2 regions of the Lysinibacillus sp. GW823-FHT02G10 genome follow, and region 1 is predicted to be linked to the other one. Evidence: riboswitches for the same ligand, from Rfam matches in the RefSeq annotation. Region 1 holds a riboswitch; the other holds the start of a gene.
The links. A riboswitch is a leader RNA that binds a small molecule or an ion and turns the genes downstream of it on or off. The one in region 1 is predicted to bind preQ1.

Region 1 (11,696 bases):
AGCCTTCATATGACAAATGCAAAAGCAGGCACACTCGTTTCTGCGTTCGCTATCACATTTGCCATCGCTACACCACTCGTGATGTCAGCAACAAGCCATTTTCCAAAGCGTAAATGGATGTTGTTTTTGATAGGTTCCTTCATTGCCTTAAATGCTCTGTGTGTAATTTCAACGAGCTATATTATGCTCCTTATACTTCGGGTTATGACCGCGATTGTAACAGGTGTATTGATCTCTCTAGCCATGATTGTTGCAAGCGAAACCATGCCGATTAATAAACGCGGCCTTGCTATATCATTTGTTTTCGGTGGTTTTACACTGGCCAATGTAGTTGGAGTACCCATTGGAATTGTAATCGCTGAATGGTACGGCTGGAATGCCACTTTTATGTTAACCACTCTTCTCGGAGGGTTGGCGTTTGCGGCATCTTTTTTCGTCTTACCTACTCGACTCAGCCAAGTACGAAGCTCAATACGGGATCAATTTTCTTTAATGATTCAGCCTCGAATTTTAATTGCCTTTTTCATTCCTGCTCTCGGTTTTGGTGCAACCTATGCAGTCTTTACGTACCTTGTTCCTATTTTAAAGGGAATGGGTGCACCAAATAATTCTATAAGTTTAATCTTATTCGGCTACGGCTTTCTTTCAATTTTCAGCAACATTCTTGCCGGTAAAATTGCCACTCACAATGCCATCGGCCGACTTCGGTTTGTCTTTCTCGCACAAGCTATTGTATTGACAAGCTTATTTTGGACAACAAACCATTTTATTTTAGGATTAGCGAACATCGGACTAATGTCACTTATGGCCATCCTCTTAACAACATCTACTCAACTTTATTTAATAGATTTGGCCGAAATTTATAAACCAGATGCTAAAGGACTCGCTGCTTCTCTTATGCCAGTGGCAAGTAACGTAGGCATCGCTTTTGGGTCTGCATTAGGCGGCATTGTATATCATCAAGGAAATTTGATGAATGTCACATGGGTCGGTGGTATAGTTGCCGTCGGTGCAAGTCTACTAACTTTCTTTAGTTATCATTTAGACCTTAAACAAAAGAAAACAGCATAAAAAATGCAAGAGGTACATTAGAAAGAATATAAATCAAACAGACCCATTCGAATAAAGCGAATGGGCCTGTTTTTAAAAAGCTTACTTGTGATCCGTATCTTCATAACAAGGAATAATTATTCTGGAATAATATATTTTTCTTTCATTGGCCCAACTTTATTTAAAATAATTGCACCAATCATTTGTATAATCGTCTTCACAATAATTTGCCCCAAAATGGCGGCAGGTACCGCTTCCCACGGCAATATATTGGCACCAAGTGGACTTAAGCCGATTACTACGAAAATTGCAGAATCTAGAAATCCTCCAACAATACCACTGTAGAACACACGCCAAGCCATTGGTAATTTTAATCGAGTATAAATTTCAGTATCAGCCGTTTCAGCGACAACAAATGATAGTGCTGAGGCTACCACAATTAAAAGTGTATCACCTAGTAGGAATGACACCACAGCTGATAAAATTAAAGCTGTAATAATAAATAAATACGTCTTTTTTCTACCATATTTATTTTGTACTAGATCCCGAAAAATAAAGGTTGCCCCAATTAAAAGCGTTCCCATTGGGACAATAAACATACCAAAATGGAAAGGTGCAAATGCTGCCGTTACCACATTAGCAATAACAATAGATAATAAATAAAATAATATTCTCAAACTATTACTCCTCAAGTAAATTTAATTTTTGTAAGAGCACCCTACACGCCTCTTTTATTTCCCCACACAAGGGCATGTAACTGTGGCAGTACTTTAACATCTCTTAAATCCTCATCCTTCATTACTCTATCAATCAGTGCACGATATTTATCCAATAAATTCATCATTAATTGTGAATTATCAGTTGCCGTGAGATCATCATTACCGACTTGAAGATAAAAAGGAATCATGGGATATCGATGGTGAATTTGTTTAGCATAATCGTAATCCTCTTGATTAAAAACGACTATTTTGAGGGATACATGGTGATTGCTGTTCCGATCTTTAAGTTTTTCGAAGATATAAGAGAGCACCGAGTAGTCTGTGGTCATTCCAGAACTAGGTGGCTTTGGTGAAATTGTCAGTTCATCAATCTCATACATCCACTTTTGCCACCTACTCCCCTGTGTTTCTACCCCGATTTTTATGTCATTTTCTTTTAAAATGGCAATAAGCTCTGCTAAATTCGGATTGAGTGCAGGATTGCCGCCTGAAATTGTGACAAATGAAAAACCATTGCCCCCTAAACGTTTCAACTCAGACCAAATCTCTTCCGCTGTCATTTGGACAATAAGGTGCTTTCCACTGCCATCCCATGTAAACGATGAATCACACCAAGAACAGGAATAATCGCAGCCCGCAGTTCTTACAAACATTGTCTTCTGGCCAACGACCATACCCTCTCCTTGAATCGTTGGCCCAAAAATCTCGATAACAGGTACTTTACTCAACTTCCATCCACTCCCGTCTAGCTTCTGCATAGCTTGTTGGAGTCTCGTAAAGCCTGATAAACTCTACACGCACACCGTTATATCCTTCATCAAGCAAAGCCTCAGTCAACTTTTCGTAAATCCAAACAACAATGTTCTCTGCCGTCGTATTCATGGGTGGAAGCGTTTCATTTATATAACGGTGATCCAAATGAATCTCTATTTTATGTTTCCATATTTCTTTTATATTGCCGAAATCAATCATCAAACCACGTTCATCTGTGTAGCCACTCAGTCCTAATATAGCTCGATAGGTATGCCCATGTAGATTTTTACATTTCCCTTCATAATGATGTAGATGATGAGCAGCATCGAAGGTAAATTCTTTGCTTATGAGAACACGCTTTGCATGATATTTCAATTGATTTCTTTGAATATCCACATCAATTCTCTGGAGTCTCTCAACGATTTTAAAATCTGACATGCCTTAAGACTCCTTCCTATAACTTAAATACTCATCAAGCCCTTTATTTCGCAATTTACATGCAGGGCATTCACCACATCCATCTGCTATGACACCGTTATAGCAAGTCAACGTTCTTTGTCGTACAAACTCAAGTGCCCCAAGCTGATCAGCTAATTCCCATGTTTGTGCCTTATTCAGCCACATCAAGGGTGTATCAATCACAAAGGAATCATCCATCGATAAATTTAACGTTACATTTAAAGATTTAATAAAGACATCTCGGCAATCCGGATATCCACTAAAATCAGTTTCACAAACACCTGTTACAATATGCTTTGCCCCTACTTGGCTCGCTAAAACGCCCGCAAATGAAAGAAAAAGGAGATTGCGGCCAGGCACAAAAGTCGATGGGAGCTCACCATTTTCTCCGTCCTTCACCTTTATGTCTTGTCGTGTCAATGCATTCGGAGCAAGTTGATTCAGGAGAGACATATCAAGTATGTGATGCTTGATACCAAGCTCCTCTGTTATCACCTTCGCACAGTCAATTTCAAGACGATGCCTTTGACCATAATCGAAAGTTACTGCCTCAATCTCTTCAAAGCGTTCTTTTGCCCAGAACAAACAAGTTGTGCTGTCCTGACCTCCACTAAATACTACAATTGCTTTTTCCTTTTTCATCTATAAAGACTCCCTTATATCGAAAAAACAGCACTCTAAGAAAAAGTGCTGCTTTCTTCTTAGTTTTTTTAAGAGGGTAGCTAAAAACCTCTGTCTTGCTTCATTTATCGATTATCAATTTTTTCTGGGTTAAGATCGTGGTTCATTAAACGATAATTTGCGATTTCTTCGTATTTAGTTCCTGGCTTCCCATAGTTACACCATGGATCAATCGAGATACCCCCACGTGGAGTAAATTTCCCCCAAACCTCTATATATCTTGGATCAAGTAATGCAATTAAATCATTCATAATGATATTCACGCAATCTTCATGGAAATCGCCGTGATTTCTAAAACTGAATAAATACAACTTTAGAGATTTACTTTCAACAATTTTTTTATCTGGGATATATGAAATGTACATCGTTGCAAAATCCGGCTGATTTGTAAGCGGACATAAACTAGTAAACTCTGGGCAATTAAACTTAACAAAATAATCTCGATTAGCATGAAGATTATCCACTGCCTCTAATACCTCAGGTGCATAATCATAGGAATACTTTGTACCTTGATTACCTAATAGGGTCAAATCCTTTAATCCTTCTTCATGACTTCTGCCAGACATAAAAAAACCTCCTTGTAAAATGTTTCCCAACACTTTTCAAGAGAGGCATCACCAATCATTCTATTTAAAACATAAGTAAACAGATAAAAAAAGCCACGTCCGATATGGACATGGCATATTGTCATGTTTCCATAGTTTTTTATAGAGGGTATCAGCTATGAACCTCTCCCGTTCTAGTCCGGGCATTCTTTTCTTCAATATCGTACAAAAAATAATACAGGACGTCAAATGGATTTTTTATAAAACTCTTAAATGATAAAAAGTATGAATCACTGTAAGTCAATACTCATTTAAAAGTTCTACTTTTTTATTAAATTACTAGGAAAATAGAATTAATACGTTTTTGACAAAGTAATACTAATTATCAATATTTTGAGATTTTTCAATATTCCGATATTCGAATTATCTCACCTGTGATAAATTGGAAATATCACACTAAACTGAAAAGTGTGATAATTAAGAGCGGAGGGAGAAATGAGATTTGAAAAAGTTTAAGTTTACGAAGTTTTTAAGTAGTATGATAGCTTTCGTTATGGTGCTTTTTCTATTGGTTCCATTATCGAGTGCTAATGCTGAAGATTCGAAGCCATTCAAGCAGGATAGCCAAAGTGAAAGTATACTTCAATTAAAGGCGGCTATCGCTGAACAGCTAAGCTTGTCTAAAGATGGTCCAACTCTTCACGAAAGCTTACAAAATGTATCAGGCAATCAAGAAGTTGCAGTCATCGTACATTTATCTGAAAAGCCTGTGGCACTAGAGCAAGGAATGAGCCAATTGAAAGGCCAAAAGTTCTCTAATGCGCGAGCAAATGAAGTTCGATCAAATGTAAAATCTCAACAAGCACAAGTTAAGAAAGAATTAGCTACTAAAAATGTTCAAATGACTCAAGGCTACACATTTGATACTGTTTTAAACGGTTTTGCAGCAACTGTGAAAGCAAATGATCTCCCAAAGCTGCTTTCAATAGAAGGAATAACATTAATTGAACCTGATGCAATTGTTTACGCATCTGAAGATAATACAATGAAATCATCAGAACTGATTAAGGAAGATCAATTAGAGGCTCAAATGAATACAAGTATTTCTTTCCTCGGCATCGAACAGCTTTGGAATGAAGGAATTGAAGGACAAGGTATAAAGGTAGCAGTATTAGATACTGGTATTGACACAGATCACCCTGAGTTCGCCGGAATTTACAAGGGTGGGAAAAACTTCATTCCAAATTCATCAACTTACACAAAGCCTCGGGCAGATGACGATGCATCGGAAACCTTGCCTTCTGAGCGTCCTGCTGGAACACCCGAATTTAATGAAAAGGGAAGCTCGTTCTATACTTCTCACGGTACTCATGTTGCTGGAACTATTGCAGCAATTGGGGCTAACAATTTCGGCATTAAAGGAATTGCTCCAAAAGTAGACCTTTATGCTTACCGTGTTCTTGGTGCATATGGAAGTGGGGCTACATCTGGTATTGTTAAAGCAATTGAAACGGCTGTAACAGAAAAAATGGACATAATCAACCTTTCTCTTGGTGGGGGGGCTAACTCTGAAACGGACGCTGGTTCATTTGCTATTAATAATGCAATGATGGCTGGAACAATCGGAGTAATTGCAACAGGGAACTCCGGCCCAAATCGAGGAACAATGGGCACGCCTGCAACCGCTCGTTTAGGAATTGCTGTGGGTAACACAACAAATCCAGAAACAATGTATAGCGGTGAAGTGAATGTTACAGTTGGTGACTACAACTTAACAAAACAGCTCCCATTAATGGGAACAACTTTTGGAAGGGATTTAGCAACACAGCTTCAAGGAGAATTTGACCTAGTTGCTATTCCTGGAAACGGAGAAGTAAAAGACTATGAGGGAATCGATGTAGAAGGTAAAGTGGCATTAATCTCTCGTGGCAGTATCGCATTTGTTGATAAAATTGCGAATGCAAAGGCAAATGGAGCAGTCGCCACAATTATTCATAACTTTGCTGGTGGAACAAATGCACCTAATATTTCAGGTACATTCCTGGGTGATTCTTTTGCTTTTCTACCAACATTTGATATGTCCCAAACGGATGGCAATGCAATTCGTGCTGCATTAGCCGGTGGAACTGGAAAAGTTAGCTTTAGTCAATTTACTTCCACAAAGACACTGGGAGATGAAGTAAACGATTCAAGTTCCCGTGGCCCATCTACGCCAAACTTTGATATTAAACCAGATGTAAGTGCACCTGGAACAAACATTATGTCAACGATTCCAATGTATAAAAAGGACTTCCCTATTGCAGATTATGCAGAGGCATATGATCGTAAAACAGGAACTTCTATGGCAACACCGCATATTACAGGTATTGTTGCATTACTTAAACAAGCAAATCCTGATTGGAATGCGTTCGACATAAAAGTGGCGCTTTCTAATACAGCAAAGGTTTTAGATAAAACAAAATACGATGTGTTCTCTCAAGGTGCAGGTCGTGTAAATGCTTATGCTGCTGCACATCCAGAAATTCTTGCCTATGCATTGGATAGTGCAATTTTAGATGGAACAGGAGCTGTTTCAGAAAACTTAAAAGGGACAGTTACTTTTGGTCCACAATCACTTAAAGACCAGAATATTTCCGTAACGAAACAAGTTTTAGTAAAAGATATAAAGGGGAACGGCGGTAATTATAATGTATCAATTGATGTGACAAAATCATTTGGTGATGCAACTGTTACAGTCGACCAGCCAACATTTAATCTAGTTGGTGAGCAAGTGTTAAATCTTACATTAACGGCTTCACAAGCTACAGCTCCAAACGGCTCGGAAATACTGGGGTATATTCACATCAGCGGTGGTGCTACAGAAATTTCATTGCCATTCGCAGCTGACTTTGGAAGTGAGGCAGTAACTGAAATTAAAGATTTAAAGATTACAGAAACAGACCTCTCCTTTAATGGAGATGGCGTGAAAGATTCAGCTGTACTTTCATTTACATTAACTGGCGATGTAACAACTAACTATATCGAGCTATGGGATATTATGAATCCTCAAGGTGGAGAATATGGTGATGGCTACATCGGTTATCTACATGCAGGTACTGCGCTAGGAAAAGGCTCTTATACGCTGAATATCGCTGGGCAATACAAACCATGGGGAACAGAACCTGCCACAGCAATTCCAGATGGTCTCTATACTATTGACTTTACTGGTCTTGCGGCATCAGGGGTAGTTTCCGATTATGTTGGACCAATTATCGTGAAAACGACTAAACCAGAAATTACTGGTTCAGTAGCTGAAGGTGTCGCTACAGGAAAGGTAACAGATAAGTATATCGACTACAATGAAGAGTTATATTTATATGGTTTAAACTACAATTTAAATGATAAATTAAAAGCTTCCTATATTGCGACTGTGAATGGCGAAATACAAGCGCCTGTTCCTTTTGAATTAAATCAAGACGGTAGCTTCACATTCCCAGTAACAACAGAAACTAATGCTGTATCAGTAAAAATTGAAGACGCTGCTGGGAATGTTGGTGAAGCACTAATATTTGAAAAAGATGTAGTTGAACCAAAAGTAACACTTTCTGTCAATCCAACTGAGCTAGACCTAACAGCTGGGGAATCTGCACAACTTACGGTAACAGAGACATCTACTCCTCCAGAAGGTGAAGCAACAGAGGAAGATGTAACTTCAAAAGCAACTTATGTTGTGGGAGATGAAAATGTTGCAACAATAGCAAATGGATTAGTAACTGCTGTAGGTGAGGGCACTACTACGATTACTATTTCATATGGTGATCATGAAGTTACGGTAAATGTTACAGTAAAAGCACCTGTTGTAGAAACACCAATCGTAACACTAGAAATTGATCAAGCTCAGGTTGAAACTAGAATAGGTAAAGAGGTTATGGTTAAGATTACTGAAGTAACTACTTTTGAGGGTAGAACAACAGAAAAAGATGTTACTACGCTTGCAACCTACGAAGTAGCAAATGATAAAATAGCTACTGTAAAAGCAGGGGCTGTAAAAGGTAAAGGTCAAGGTACTACGACAATTACAGCAACGTATGGTGACCACACATTAACATTTGATGTATTGGTTGAAAAGCCGGGCAATGGTAATGGTAATGGTAATGGTAATAATGAAGTTACCGAAGTTGAGTTATAATTAAATAAGTACAGTTCCAGCAAAAAGAGAAATTGCGCTTTGCAATTTCTCCTTTTGCTATTTAAATTTCACTTACTCATGATAAGGTTGGCTGTAACGAGTCTATGTGCAGTTTTTCTGTACATGCTTTATCTAGTAATCGAATATTTAATGTAAAACCATAAGAGATCCTAACATTACCGTTCAGAACCTTTTAGTTTTATTTAAGCATTGTTGCAGTTAAAAATTCTCGTGTTCTCTCCTCTTTTGGATGATTGAAAAATTGTTCAGGTGTGCCGCGTTCAATAATTCTCCCATCATGCATATAGACAATCCAATCAGCTACCTCTTTTGCGAATCCCATTTCATGGGTTACAACAACCATAGTCATTCCTTCTTCAGCCAAATCTTTCATGGTTGTTAAAACCTCTCCCACAAGCTCAGGATCGAGTGCCGATGTTGGCTCATCAAAAAGCATAATGTCTGGTTCCATCGCAAGTGCTCTAGCAATCGCCACCCGTTGCTTTTGCCCCCCTGATAGTTTACTAGGATAGACATCCGACTTATCCTCCAAACCTACTTTTTTCAGTAATTGTTTTGCTTTGATGATAGCTTTTTCTTTGTCTACACCCTTTACCATAACAGGTGCTTCAATAATATTTTCTAAAACCGTTTTATGTGGGAATAAGTTGAAATTTTGAAACACCATCCCAACCTTTTCTCTAATCTTGTTAAGATCATCTGTCCGTGGATTGACTTCGTTTCCCTCAATTATAATATTGCCATTATCTTTTCTTTCTAAAAAGTTCAAGCAGCGAAGGAGGGTGCTTTTCCCTGACCCACTCGATCCTATTAGACAGACAACATCGCTCTCGTAGACTGTCATGTCGATATTTTTCAATACATGTAAGTCTCCAAACGATTTATTCAATTGACTTATTTTAATCATTTCCTTAGTGTCCAATTTTTTCAGCTCCTATCTGTCGCTTACTGCTAATTTTAGTTCAGTTCGGTTCACTACAAATGTCATCAACGCTACCAGCAATAAATAGTAGACTGCTACAATGAGTAAGTAGGTCATTTCATCGAAATTATTCGACCCAAGTGTTGTCGCCACATTAAACAGCTCATTCATGGAGATAAATGCGGCTAACGAAGAATCTTTTAAACTGATGATAAATTGATTGCCTAAAGGCGGCAATGCTCTACGGAATGCCTGTGGGAGAATAATCCTTCTTAATGTCAGTGTCTTTGTCATTCCCAAAGAACGTCCTGCTTCAAATTGGCCATTATCGACTGACTGAATTGCTCCACGAAGGATTTCAGAAATATAAGCTCCATTATGTAGCGCTAGAGCAAGGGAAGCAGCCCAAAAATCAGGAAGAAGGAAAATCCCGCTAATTCCGAAGTAGAGGATAAATATTTGAACAATCAGTGGTGTTCCTCGAACCAAATAGACATATATATCTGAAATAAGTTCTAAAATTTTTATATTAGAAATTTTTAATAAGGCAAAGACTAGTCCGATGATGATTCCCAGTAAGATAGAAACCACCGTCAGCTCTAATGTTAAAAGCATAGCTTTAAAGAATACACCTTTTGTTTCCATTAGTATTTGAAAAAAATGCGAAAAACTTGGCAAAGTACTACTTCCTTTCTTTTATAGCATTGGTTTATTCTGATTTTTCGGTAATGTCCTCACCAAAATATTTGATACTGATTTGAGTCAATGTTCCATTTTCCCGAAGTTGTTCCAAAGATTCATTTACTCGCTTCAATAGCTTTGGATTATCCTGAGGCAACACAATCGCTTGTTCACTGCGATTAATTAATTGCTGTCCTTTAATCTTAAAACCTTCCTTTTCAGCAGTTTTTCCTGTAACAAAATCTGTAATTACTGCATCATGACGCCCACTACTCAACGCCTTTAATGCCGTAATATCGCTGTCATATGTTTTGATGTTGTCTGTATACTTGGAAGCTGTATCGGCATATGTTGATCCTTTTGCAACAGCTACTTCCTTTCCCTCTAAATCTTCAACAGTCCTAATTTTACTATCCGGTCTGGTGAAAATTTTCGGCCCTGAATAATAATAGGGGGTAGAGAAAGAAACATGTTTACTCCGCTGCGGGTTAATCGTGTGACTTGCAACGGCTGCATCCGCTCTTCCCGTTTTCACCCCTTCAACAATCCCTTTGAACTTGATTCGTTTCTGAACCGGCTCAAGGCCCATTTCCTTTGCAATCGCTTCACCAACCTCAATATCAAAGCCCGACATTGTAAGATCGTCATTTATATAACTAAATGGCTTAAATTCACCAGAAGTAGCAAAAACAAATTGATTTTTATTGATCAGTTCAGATCCATCTTCAAGCTTCTGCTTCTCTCCACAACCAGACAACATGCAGGCTACGATTGTACTTAAGACCAATAAAAACTTTTTATTCAACAACATGTTGGCTATAACTCCTTTCTCTTTCGATTATTCCTACAAACCTTTCTTGCTATATAACTTGCTTATGATAGTTAATACCCAATCCACTCCCAATAAAACAAAAAAGTATCAGGCACTTTTAATAGTGCCTGATACTTTTTCTACAAATTTTACATTTCAGTGTGGTCGTTTTTACTCTCCAAGCCGGAAATAAAAAATGGGAAATTACGTTAAAATATATGCGTAAGTAGTTAAACAAAGGTAGTAATCAACCACTTTTTACTATATCCTGTGGCTTGTGCAACAACGATGATTAATTCTTTATAAAACGCTCTCTCCTTGAATTTTACGTAGAGATTTCCATAAAGCAGCTTTTAAATAACTACTGATTTGTAAATACGTTCGTTCCCTTTTGAATCGAGGACTTTAATTAAGAAAAGTACATTTTCAGACCGATTTTGTGTCGTCTCAATTACGACCAGTTCATCGGATAAAACAGATGGATTTTCGGGTAACGCAAACGAGTAACAGCAAAATACCCTTCCTCTGTCATTCGATTAAACCGTTCGTAATCTAAGTAGCCACGGCCAAAGATGTACATGCATTCTTTGTCATCAATGAATACTCCTAAATGATGGTGGTCATTTTCGATGGCATTTGTCAGTAAGGCTTAATCCGGATAACAATACCTTTTTGCCATATAGGCAAGGCGTAAATGAAGCTTCACACCAAATTTCGTTTTACAGAATTTTCGCCTATGGATAATTCGATAAATTTAAATGTAATGATAAGATGAATTTCTTTATCTGTCTACCTAATTGGGAGCATATCAATAATAGCTGTCTGTTATTCATAATAATACTTTTTAAACAGTTATTTATAGTAGAATTAATAATAACGTTATTGC
Region 2 (11,696 bases), on a different contig from region 1:
TCACCAGTTGCTCGGATAGCTAGCCCAACCTCTGTCTTTAAGAACCAATCTGCTATTAACTTAATTAAAATCGTGATGATTAATACAACAATCAGCACACTCCATGTACCTGGTACATGCTGAAAGCCTATGCTTTTTAATAGGTTATTGATAGCATCATCGATCCCTAAATTACTCCAAAAAGATTGAAACTTTGAAAAGATTGTTTCAGAGTTTAGTAGTGGAATATTCGGGCGACCTATCGTATTTTCTGCAGTTAACCCCATGATACGTAGATTAATCGAATATAAAGCAATCATCATTAAAATTCCTGATAATAAAGGATTAATCTTTCCTTTCGTGTGAAGAATTCCTGTCATACATCCAGCAATAAATCCAGCAACAATTGCCACTAAAGTCGCTAAGATTGGGTGGTAGCCAAGCAAAACCATTGTTGCTGCCGTTGCCGCCCCTGTTACAAAGCTTCCATCAACCGTTAAATCCGGAAAATCTAACACCCGAAATGTTAAATATACACCAAGTGCCATAATTGCATAGATGATTCCTTGCTCCACTGCGCCAAATAATGCTAAAAACATCGTTGAATCATCTCCTAAATCTCTTTATTATTTATATCACTTGTAAAATGAAGATAAAGCGGGGATAGTGCACCCCGCTTCGTTTTACTTTTCTAGAATTTCGGCACCCCAAGAATCTTTAATTTCGATGCCTAAATCATCTGCAACTTTTTTATTGATTAATAATTTCAGATTTTGTGGGTATTGTGCTGGTGTATCGGCAGGTGTCGCTTCACCTTTTAAAATTTTCACAGCCATTTGACCTGCTTCATAACCGATATCGAAATATTCAAAACCATAAGCGGCTAAACCGCCACGTGCTACAGAATCTAGTTCTCCTACAATTAATGGTAATTTATTCGTATTGGCAACATCAATTACCGATTCTAATGCAGAAACAACTGTGTTATCAGTAATAATATAGAAAGCGTCTACTTTACCAATTAGAGACTCTGTCGCTTGTTTTACATCCGCTGAAGTAGATGCTGATGCTTCTACCACCACTAAACCTTGTTCGTCCATAACCTTTTTCACTTCTGAAACTTGTGCAACTGAGTTTTGCTCACCCGCATTGTATACCATCCCTACTTTTTTCGCACCAAGTTCTTTTAGGAATGCTACAGTTTTAGAAATCGTTTCTGGATGTAAATCGATTGTGCCTGTAATATTTTTCCCTGGCTTCTCCATTGAGTCAATTAGCTGTGCACCAACAGCATCTGTAACAGATGTAAAAATAATTGGAATATCACTTGTTGCTGTTGCAGCGGCTTGTGCAGAAGGTGTAGAGTTTGCAAAAATTAAATCTACGTTTGCACTTACTAGATTGTTAGCAATCGTTGTGTTAAGGCTATTATCTCCCTGTGCAATTTGTGGATCGTAGTCAACTTTTAAGCCAGCATCTTCAATTGCTTTTTTAAAGCCTTCCGTTGCTGCGTTTAACGATGGATGCTCAACAATTTGAGTAATCCCGATTTTATATGTTTTATCGTCTGCATTTCCGCTCTCACTTGCATTGTTTTTTTCATTTCCTTTTGAATCTGCTGTACCTGAGCCACCGCTACCACAAGCAGCAAGAAGCAACACTAATCCAAAAAGAAGGAATGACAACTTCTTTACATTGCTTTTCACAAATAATCCCCCCGATTATATTCTCGAATATCTATCGCACTTTATCCAAACAAAGTGTGAATGTATCGCTATATTATCGTTATTATCGAGCTCCGTCAACAACATTATGAATGTTCTGACTTTTAAAAGTGACAAAATATTTTAGTTTTTCATTTAATTTGGCGCTTTAAACCGCTAAACTACGCTGTTTTAGTTATTCGATTTCTTTTTTCAACATAGTAAAAAATATTTATGACAATTTTGCGACGATAGGACATTATAGACAAAGTCTGACATTTGACTTCTACTAGATATCTATAATAAAATATTTACTTGTGTGAAAGCACCGTGGTTCGTAACCATCCCACGAAAAAAAACTAAGGAGAAATGAATATGAAGATAAAATTTTTAGCAGCAAGTGGTATCATTGCGGCTCTATATATAGCTGTAACCATGCTTGTTGCCCCATTTGGTTTTACAGAGGTACAGTTCCGAGTATCTGAGATGTTTAACCATTTAGTGGCCTTTAATCCACGCTTTGCCGTAGGGATTATTATTGGTGTATTGATCTCTAATCTCTTTTCACCACTTGGCATTTACGATTTAGTTTTTGGTGTAGGTCATTCAATGATTACTCTTGGCCTGTTTATTTTAATCTGTAAATTTGTCAAAAATATTTGGGCACGTTTAATTATTAATACATTGCTCTTTACATGTACTATGTTTATCATTGCCTTTGAGCTGAACTTGGCTTTAGAGTTGCCATTTTTCTGGACTTGGCTAACAGTCGCGGCGGGTGAATTTGTTGTATTAGCTGTAGGTGCACCGATTATGTATGTTTTAAACAAACGCCTTCACTTTAAAAATTTGATTTAACTGACGGATCTTTTTAGATTCGTCTTTTTTCTTGACACTATTCTGAAAATACTCTACAATTCTTTCTAATAAATGCAAGGAAGAAGAGTAGTAGCAAGCATTGTTACTTTTAGAGAGCTGGTGGTTGGTGCAAACCAGTAGTACAGACTTGTGAATGGACTTCAGAGCAGCCTTATCAAATGTAAGGCCGTTTCGCTCCCCGTTACCGGAGCAGGAAAGCGCGCAAAAATTGCGAATGAAGGTGGCACCACGGTTACTCGTCCTTTTTATGAGGGATTGGAGTGGCTTTTTTTTTGGAAAAATTAGCATAGAGGAGTCGAGTTAAGATGAGTACAGTAGTAGAAAAAAAGGGATATTTCGGTGAATTTGGTGGAAGCTTTGTTCCAAAGGAGCTTCAAAATGTTTTAAATAGACTAGATGAGAATTTTCAAAAGTATAAAGAGGATGATGATTTTAAGCAAGAATTAGATTACTATTTCCGTGAATATGTCGGTCGTAAATCCCCTCTTTATTTTGCAGAGAATTTAACAAAGCAATTAGGTGGCGCAAAAATCTATTTAAAACGTGAAGACCTTAACCACACAGGCTCCCATAAAATCAATAATGTATTAGGACAAATCTTACTAGCTAAACGTATGGGAGCAAATCGCGTGATTGCCGAAACAGGGGCAGGTCAACATGGTGTAGCAACAGCTACAGCGTGTGCCATGTTTGGAATGGATTGCACGGTTTATATGGGCTTGGAAGATACAAAACGCCAGGCATTGAACGTATTTCGCATGGAACTTCTCGGAGCGAAAGTTGTAGCTGTCGATAAAGGGCAAGGCCGCTTAAAGGATGCAGTAGATGAGGCATTCGCTGACTTAGTAGAAAACTATGAAACAACCTTCTATTTATTAGGCTCAGCAGTTGGACCACACCCCTTCCCATCAATGGTTAAACATTTTCAATCAGTGATTAGCCGCGAAAGTCGTGAACAGATTTTAGAAAAGGAAGGAAAGCTGCCGACAGCTGTTCTTGCCTGTGTAGGAGGCGGTAGTAATGCCATTGGGGCATTTGCTGATTATATTGCAGACGAAGATGTTCGTCTTATTGGAATAGAGCCAGACAAAGCTGCTACCTTAAACGAAGGAACACCAGGAGAGCTACACGGCTTCAAATGTTTAGTACTTCAGGACGCAGAAGGCAACCCACTACCTACCTATTCAATAGCAGCTGGTTTAGATTATCCAGGTGCGGGGCCTGAGCATAGCCATTTGAAAACAATCGGTCGTGCTGAATATGTGACCGTGACAAATGAAGAAGTTTTAGATGCCTTCCAAGTACTTTCTAAGGTTGAAGGTATTATTCCTGCTCTTGAAAGCTCACATGCAGTCGCACATGCTCTAAAATTAGCACCAACTTTATCATCTGAGGAAAGCATTATTATTAATATCTCTGGTCGTGGCGATAAAGACGTTGAACAAGTCTTCCACATGCTAACTAAATAACTCAAAAAAGAGCGACTTCCATTTACGGAAATCGCTCTTTTACCTATACCAATGATTTAGGATAAATTTCTGCTACATTATCTCGCAGCTTCGCTTTCAGGAATTTTCCGACAGATGTCTTTGGAATTTCTTCTAGAAAGACAACTGCATCTGGTACCCACCATTTGGCAAATTGATTTTCTAAAAAAGCAAGAAGCTCTGGTTCAGTTACTGATTGTCCCTCTTTCAATACAACACAAGCTAATGGACGCTCCTGCCATTTAGCATGGGGCATGGCAATGACAGCCGCTTCTAAAACGGCATCATGAGTCATCAGCGCATTTTCCAAATCAACAGAGGAAATCCATTCCCCACCTGATTTAATAAGATCCTTCGTACGGTCAGTAATTTTAATAAAGCCATCTGCTGTTCGTACAGCAATATCACCAGTATATAACCAACCATCTCGATAGGCATCTGCTGTTCGCTCATCACGATAGTATTCGTTGGAAATCCATGGGCCTTTTAAACGTAATTCCCCCATTGTTTCGCCATCCCAAGGTACCTCACCCGCCTCATTAATAATACTAGATTCGATACCTGCCATTGTCATCCCTTGCATCGCTCGAGCTTCAATACGTTTTTCAATCGGCCAATCTTCCATCCATGACATATAATTAGACAATGCCACGATTGGTGTAGTTTCCGTCATGCCGTAGACAACAATATAAGGAATCCCATATTTTTCTTCAAATGTCCGAATGAGTCGAGTTGGTGAAGCCGATCCACCACAGCATATCGCTCTTAAAGAACTAATATCTCGTTCTTTCTTTTCCTGCTCCTGTAGGGCACCTATCCAAATGGTTGGAACACCAGCAGTTAATGTAACCTTTTCTTGTTCGATTAAATCCATTATTAATGCTGAAGTAAATTGCGGACCTGGTAGAACTTGTGTAGCACCCACATTGACACTAGCAAAAGGCAAGCCCCATGCATTTGCATGAAACATGGGTACAATCGGCATCACGACATCTCTTTCCGCAATTCCCATAGAGTCAGACATACTCAGCATGATACTGTGTAGTACTAAACCCCGATGGGAATAGACAACCCCCTTTGGATTCCCTGTTGTGGCGCTTGTATAGCACATACCGGCAGGTGCTTCTTCATCAATATCCTCTGGAAATTGAAATTCTTCATCAGCAGTAGCTAATATGTCCTCATAGGATAAAACATTTTGTAATGTAGTCTTTGGCAAAGCTGGTTCATCCGTCATAATGATATAATGTTTCACTGTCTCAAGTTTTGGCGCAATATTTTCAATGATCGGTAATAAATCTACATCGACCATTAAAATCTCATCTTCTGCATGATTAATAATATAGATCAAATGCTCTTCTGATAAACGAATATTTACCATGTGTAAGATTGCCCCTGAGCAAGGCACAGCAAAATAAGCTTCTAAATGTCGATGCTGATTCCACGCAAAGGAGCCGACTTTTGTTCCTCTTGTCATCCCAAGCTTCGTAAGGGCATCTGCTAAACGACGCGTTCTTTTTGCCCACTGCCCATATGTTAAACGATGTATTTTGTGTGGGCTTGTCCGTGAAATAATTGATTTTCTTGCAAAATAGCTCTCTGCTCGTTTAAAAAAACTAGTTAAAACTAATGGTGCTTGCATCATAAAACCCATCATCCCTTCATTTGTGAATTTCCCCTTGTGAAATTATCATAGCATCAATTTAACTGAATACTATTAATATTCCGAATATTATTATATTTTAATTTCATAATTTAATCTATATATTCCAATAATTTTCTTTTATATATAAAAAAACGGATGAAGTCTAGTCTTCACCCGTTGCCTATCTATTATGAAATTGCTTTTTTATGCAGTTTAATTTTCAATTTTTCTAACATATCTACCGTCATTTTAGCTAAATCATATTCTGCTTTGAAGCCCCATTCTTTTTGAGCCGCTTCAATATTTAAAGAGTTTGGCCAGCTATCTGCAATGGCTTGACGAACAGGATCTACCTGATAGCTCATTGTGAAATTTGGTAAGTGTTTCTTGATTTCAGCCGCGATTTGCGAAGGTTCGAAGCTCATGGCTGTAATATTAAAAGCATTGCGATGAACAAGCTTACTACCGTCTGCTTCCATTAAATCTACAATAGCTTGTAAGGCATCTGGCATGTACATCATATCCATAAATGTACCTTCCTGAATATACGATGTATATTTGCCTTGTTCGATGGCTTCATAGAAAATTTCTACTGCATAATCTGTTGTACCACCACCTGGAGGTGTTACATAAGAAATTAGCCCTGGGAAGCGTACTCCGCGTGTATCAACACCAAAACGATTGAAGTAATAATCGCATAATAACTCACCCGCTACCTTATTTACCCCATACATAGTTGTTGGTCTTTGCAAAGTATCCTGTGGTGTATCTTCCTTAGGTGTAGACGGACCAAACGCACCAATTGAGCTTGGCGTGAAAAATTGCATATTTAACTCACGTGAAACTTCTAACGCATTCATTAATCCACCCATATTTAAATTCCAAGCTAACAATGGATTTCTCTCTGCTGTAGCTGATAATAGTGCTGCTAAATGCATCATCGTATCTGCACCGAAGTCCTTTGCTAAATCATGCATTCTTTGTCCATCTGTCACGTCCAATATTTCAAATGGGCCCTTAGTATGTTCAAGCTTTCTAATGTCTGTAGCAAGTATATTGTCCTCTCCATAAATACCACGAAGTTTTTCTACTAGCTCAGAACCAATTTGACCAAGTGCTCCAGTAACAATAATCTTTTTCATTTCCCAAAACCTCCACATGTGAACAATTGTACTTTCAGAAAGTACAAAAATACTTTAATAAACATTGATTTAATAACACTTTCAATGAAATTCATTATAATGTGTTCGTTTTGAAAATACAACAATTATATTAATAATATTCCTTACAAAGAACATACAATCCCTTATTCACAGTATATGAGAACATGAAAAATATTGTGCTACAAAAATATACAAAACACATTTGTACATCTCAAAAACACAAATCATTTACACTTTCATAAGCTAGTTTTGTAACCATGCAAAAAAAGGGTCTTCTTTGCTATTTTTTGCAAAGAAGACCCTTTTTGAATATTATTCTTTAATATTAAATTATATCGAAAAACGTTTGACAGCTATTTGCAAAACTTTTGATACTTTGCGCAATTCCTTAATATAATTATGGAACTGTTGCTGAGCTGTTAATTGATCAGCTGTTAACGTAGCAACATGCTTAGTAGACACGGCATTCGTATCGGATAAGGCTGTCAGCATACCCGCATCTTCACTTACCTTCTGCGTGTGATTGGCAATCTCTTGAACCGTAGTAGATACTTCCATAATATATGGCTTAATAGTATGTACTTTTTCTAAAATTTGATCAAAACTTGACGCAGTTTGTCCTGTAACAGCTACACCTTTTTCAGTCGCTACTAAAACCCCTTCCATCATTTGTACCGCATAACTCGAATCTAGATGGATGTTCTGTACAATGGATGTAATCGTTTGTGTCGATTGAACAGTTTGCTCTGCAAGCTTACGAACCTCATTAGCCACTACTGCAAAGCCTTTACCATGCTCTCCTGCTCTAGCGGCTTCAATTGAAGCGTTTAAAGCCAGTAAGTTAGTTTGCGCTGTTATTCTTTCTATTACTTCAATCATTTGATCAATCGATGCAGCCCGCTCTACTAAATTAAAGATAGCTGTATTAGATTTTTCAACCGCCTGCTTAATAGCTTGCATTTGTGTTAAATTAGCCTGTACAATTTCAGTTCCACTTTCTGCATCTCTGGCCGTTTTTTGTGCAAAACTTTCTACAACCTGAACCTTTTCTAAAATAACCTGTACATCATTTAAAACCTCCTCTAAGGAAGCAGTATTCGAAGCTAATTTACTAGAAGAAGCAGACGTTGACTCTGAAATAGATTGTACATCCTTCGCTATTTTTAATGTCGTTGTTGATGATTGCTCAGAGGATTTCTGCAATTTCCCTGTCATTTCTTCTACTTCATAAGCACTGTCTGTGACAGTATGGAGTAGTCGTTTCACCTCTGTTACCATTTGATTGTATGACAGAACTACTTCACCAAGCTCATCATGAGCTACATAACTTGCACTGGCAGTGAAATCACCTTGTTCTGCTCGTTTTAATAATGACTTTAGTTGACGGGTTGGCACATTGACTGCCTTCGTTGCAATAAAGCCGATAAGGATAACAAGCAAGACAACCGCTAAGCATACACCACCTAGTAACCAGTAGCCAAATTGTACATCTTTTTGATAAGCCTGCTGTTGGTCTTTTGCTCGTTGAACCAAATAATTTTGCGTGTCTTCTAATAATGCATGACTCTCCTGACTAATTGATAAAAATGTATGCACATAAAACTGATCTTGCTCACCATGGTTCAATTGCTTAAAGTTTTCAATGGCTTCTTCCTGCTTCTTAAGCAATGACTTATACTTCTTAATTTGATGACTCATCTTCTTGTCAATTTCTTGGCTATCTAGATGATCTAAAGGCTGCGCCATGTTTTGTAAAATGGCTGTCATTTCTTTATCGTCACCCTTCGAATCTACTATAAAATCTAATCGACGTTGTGATTCTTCTAGCTCATTTAGCCATCCAATTGGAACAAGTCCCTGTGTGTAACTCTCACTTGCATGCCATGACATTTTCCTTAAATAATCTACACTGAATACACCTAGCAATACATTCGATAGTACACAAACAATCATGAGTACAAGTAACTTGTCCTTCACCTTAATGAAACGGAAAAAATGCATGATCCTTGGCTCCTCCTCCAACTCTTACCAATAATGATAGTATAGAGATATAAAGCCAGTGTTATATTTTTGTAAATTTTAATCGAAATATTAAGAATTTATACCCATCATTTAGTTTTATTTAGGTAATTTAACTCGCTAAATTAGCCAGATTATCGCTACTTATTCATACTACTTTTAGAAAAACATTCGCAACCTTCCATACATTGTAAGCGTTCATACTAGAGAATGGAGGTGTTACATTTGACGCAATTCAAGAAGTTAGATTGGAGTTTAGTAATAAGTCTTCTTTTACTCGGCACTATTAGTTGCCTTTTTGTCCATTCTAGTAGTGTAAATTTTGAACAGTATTCAAGCTCCTTTATTATCAAACAGTTTTTATTTTATGTCATCGGATTAACCATCATGCTTGGAATATCCTTGCTTGATATTGAACAGTTGAAGAAGATTGGATGGCCATTTTACTTCCTAATAGTTGCTTTAACGGCTGGTCTTATTGTTGCTCCTGAAAGCATTGCTCGAACGATCAATCAGGCAAAATCATGGTATCAAATCCCGTTTTTAGGTTCTCTCCAACCCTCGGAATTTTTAAAGTTTGCTTTTTTAATAGTTGTGAGTAAGGTCATTATTGCTCATCAAGAGAAAAATGTCCGCCCCTCCTATCTAGCAGATTTTTGGTTACTTATAAAAATCGGGCTAATTGTCCTTCCTCCTACGCTACTTGTTTATAGACAACCCGATACAGGTATGGTCATGTTGTATATGGCAATGATTTTACCGATGATTTTCTTTTCAGGTATTCATAGAAAGCTTCTTGTCGTATTTACGGCTGTTCCTCTAGTTATCATCAGTACGCTGGTAGTGCTCTATGTCAGATTTAATGAATTTTTTACAGAGAAGGTTTTAGGTGCTCTATCAGGACATCAGATTTCTAGAATTTATGGATGGCTTCAGCCTTATGAATATACAGATTCTTCTTTTCAAGTACGCCAAGGCTTTATGGCTATCGGGTCAGGAGAATTTGTGGGCAAGGGCTATCTACATAACAATGTCTATGTACCAGAAAAACATACCGATTTTATATTCTCTGCTATTGCAGAAGAGCTAGGTTTTATTGGAGGAGCATTTGTAATCGCGCTACTTTTTTTTGTTATCTATCGTATTGTCGTTATTACGGTAGTAGCGCGAGACCCCTTTATGACTTTAATGGGGGCAGGTATTTCAAGCTTACTAGCCTTTCAAATTACTCAAAATATCGGCATGACCATTGGGCTTTTACCTGTCACAGGTGTCACCCTACCCTTTTTAAGCTATGGTGGAAGTTCGTTATTATCCAATTTTATGCTTATCGGAATCGTCATGATCATTCATCATTCATATAAGGGGTATATGTTTAAAGTAGGAGACTGACAAAATGCAAGTAGAGACATGTATATGCTATTCTCTACTTGCTAAGTTAAGGGGGGATTAATTCGTTAAAAACTTCTTCATACTTGCATTATATTGATCGATAAATAGCTTTGCCTCATTATATGGTAATCTTAAAGCAGCTAAAGCGGCACCACCTACCGGTAAGCTATAAGCACCCACGAAGTCATACTGATTACTATTCTTTTTATCAATAGCGATTAATTTTTTAGTAAATAGCTCCAATTCATTAAAAACGCCACCAGCTAGCACTACTTTGACTTGCTTATGTGCAAACGGGTTTTTTTTGTAACAAGCGTCTATACTTTGATAAAAAACATGGCACACTTGATCAATAATTGTATTGGCTTCTCCATCACCACGTTTAGCGCATTCAATTGCAACCTTACTTAAAGGTGATATGGTATCCCGCGGATGTCCTTCGCCATATACCACTTCAATTATCTGCGAAACGGATTGTAATCGAAAATATTCTAATACCGCTGCTGTTAGAAGCGTTTCAGGACCTCTTTTGTCGAATGCTTTAAATACCGCTTTTAATGTGCGAATGCCAATATCATAGCCACTGCCCTCATCATCAAAAATATAACCCCATCCTGCTGTACGCTCAATTCTTCCAGATGCATCTATACTGAGTGTAATCGCACCCGTACCAGAAATTTGTACAATGCCTGGCTGCCCCAAGGTTCCCGCATACAGCGCGTTCATTCCATCATTCGATAGTGATAGTTGACAGTCTTTCGGTAAAAGCGAGGTTAATAATGCATAGGTAATTTTCTCATTATTATTTTCTGTTACACCAGACAGGCCAGCATGGCACTTTGTAATGTGTTGAAATTCGTGAGGCTGTTGTCTTTTTAAATTATTTATTAATTCTGTTATCGTCTCTGTAAAATGCTCGAAGCTCATGGATGTGGGATTACTTTTGCCTGTTTCTGCTAGCGCCATAATTTGCCCATGACATGTTGAGATTGTTGCAATCGTTTTCGTTCCACCGCCATCTATTGCCAAAACATGCAAGTGCCTTCACCTCTATACAATTTTAATTGTAGATACAATTTCTCCTACCTCTACCCCTGCATCATTACGCACAAATGCAGGAGACAATGCTTTAATACGCTCAATTGTTTCTTGATTTGTATACTGCATTTGTTCCAATACAGAAGCAATTACATTGGGCCACGGACTTTCGGAGCCATTCATAATTTTCAAGGCAAAACTTACTCCTTCATTTCTTAGAGCAAAACAGTATACACCCTGTGCTCCGCCCTTCGCCACAATATTAGGGTCCTTTAATAATGCCGTACAAATAAAGTTTTGCGCTGCAATGATATGACTCTCTTGATTCATTACTGCTGTAAGCTTTATTACTGCTTCACGAATTAGTTCATCATCAATCAATTCTGGTCGT

Region 2: linked by a shared signal. The riboswitch ahead of AC1RFD_RS16295 (QueT transporter family protein) and the one ahead of queF (preQ(1) synthase) in region 1 are both predicted to bind preQ1.

What each region holds. Positions count from the first base shown of each region.
Region 1 is NZ_JBXAJI010000006.1:146,700-158,395, forward strand. Features, by position in the region: gene AC1RFD_RS17825 (MFS transporter) at 1-1,071, shown strand, start outside; gene AC1RFD_RS17830 (VUT family protein) at 1,188-1,727, opposite strand; gene queE (7-carboxy-7-deazaguanine synthase QueE) at 1,769-2,497, opposite strand; gene queD (6-carboxytetrahydropterin synthase QueD) at 2,490-2,960, opposite strand; gene queC (7-cyano-7-deazaguanine synthase QueC) at 2,964-3,623, opposite strand; gene queF (preQ(1) synthase) at 3,728-4,228, opposite strand; PreQ1 riboswitch class I at 4,354-4,400, opposite strand; gene AC1RFD_RS17855 (S8 family serine peptidase) at 4,710-8,375, shown strand; gene AC1RFD_RS17860 (amino acid ABC transporter ATP-binding protein) at 8,575-9,303, opposite strand; gene AC1RFD_RS17865 (amino acid ABC transporter permease) at 9,331-9,996, opposite strand; gene AC1RFD_RS17870 (transporter substrate-binding domain-containing protein) at 10,028-10,810, opposite strand; partial or broken gene AC1RFD_RS17875 (IS4 family transposase) at 11,191-11,540, opposite strand.
Region 2 is NZ_JBXAJI010000005.1:140,801-152,496, forward strand. Features, by position in the region: gene AC1RFD_RS16285 (ABC transporter permease) at 1-578, opposite strand, end outside; gene AC1RFD_RS16290 (ABC transporter substrate-binding protein) at 663-1,685, opposite strand; PreQ1 riboswitch class I at 2,007-2,051, shown strand; gene AC1RFD_RS16295 (QueT transporter family protein) at 2,058-2,540, shown strand; T-box leader at 2,609-2,808, shown strand; gene trpB (tryptophan synthase subunit beta) at 2,867-4,030, shown strand; gene AC1RFD_RS16305 (long-chain fatty acid--CoA ligase) at 4,074-5,693, opposite strand; gene AC1RFD_RS16310 (L-threonine 3-dehydrogenase) at 5,882-6,835, opposite strand; gene AC1RFD_RS16315 (methyl-accepting chemotaxis protein) at 7,187-8,857, opposite strand; gene AC1RFD_RS16320 (FtsW/RodA/SpoVE family cell cycle protein) at 9,092-10,267, shown strand; gene AC1RFD_RS16325 (N-acetylglucosamine kinase) at 10,325-11,305, opposite strand; gene AC1RFD_RS16330 (asparaginase) at 11,318-11,696, opposite strand, start outside.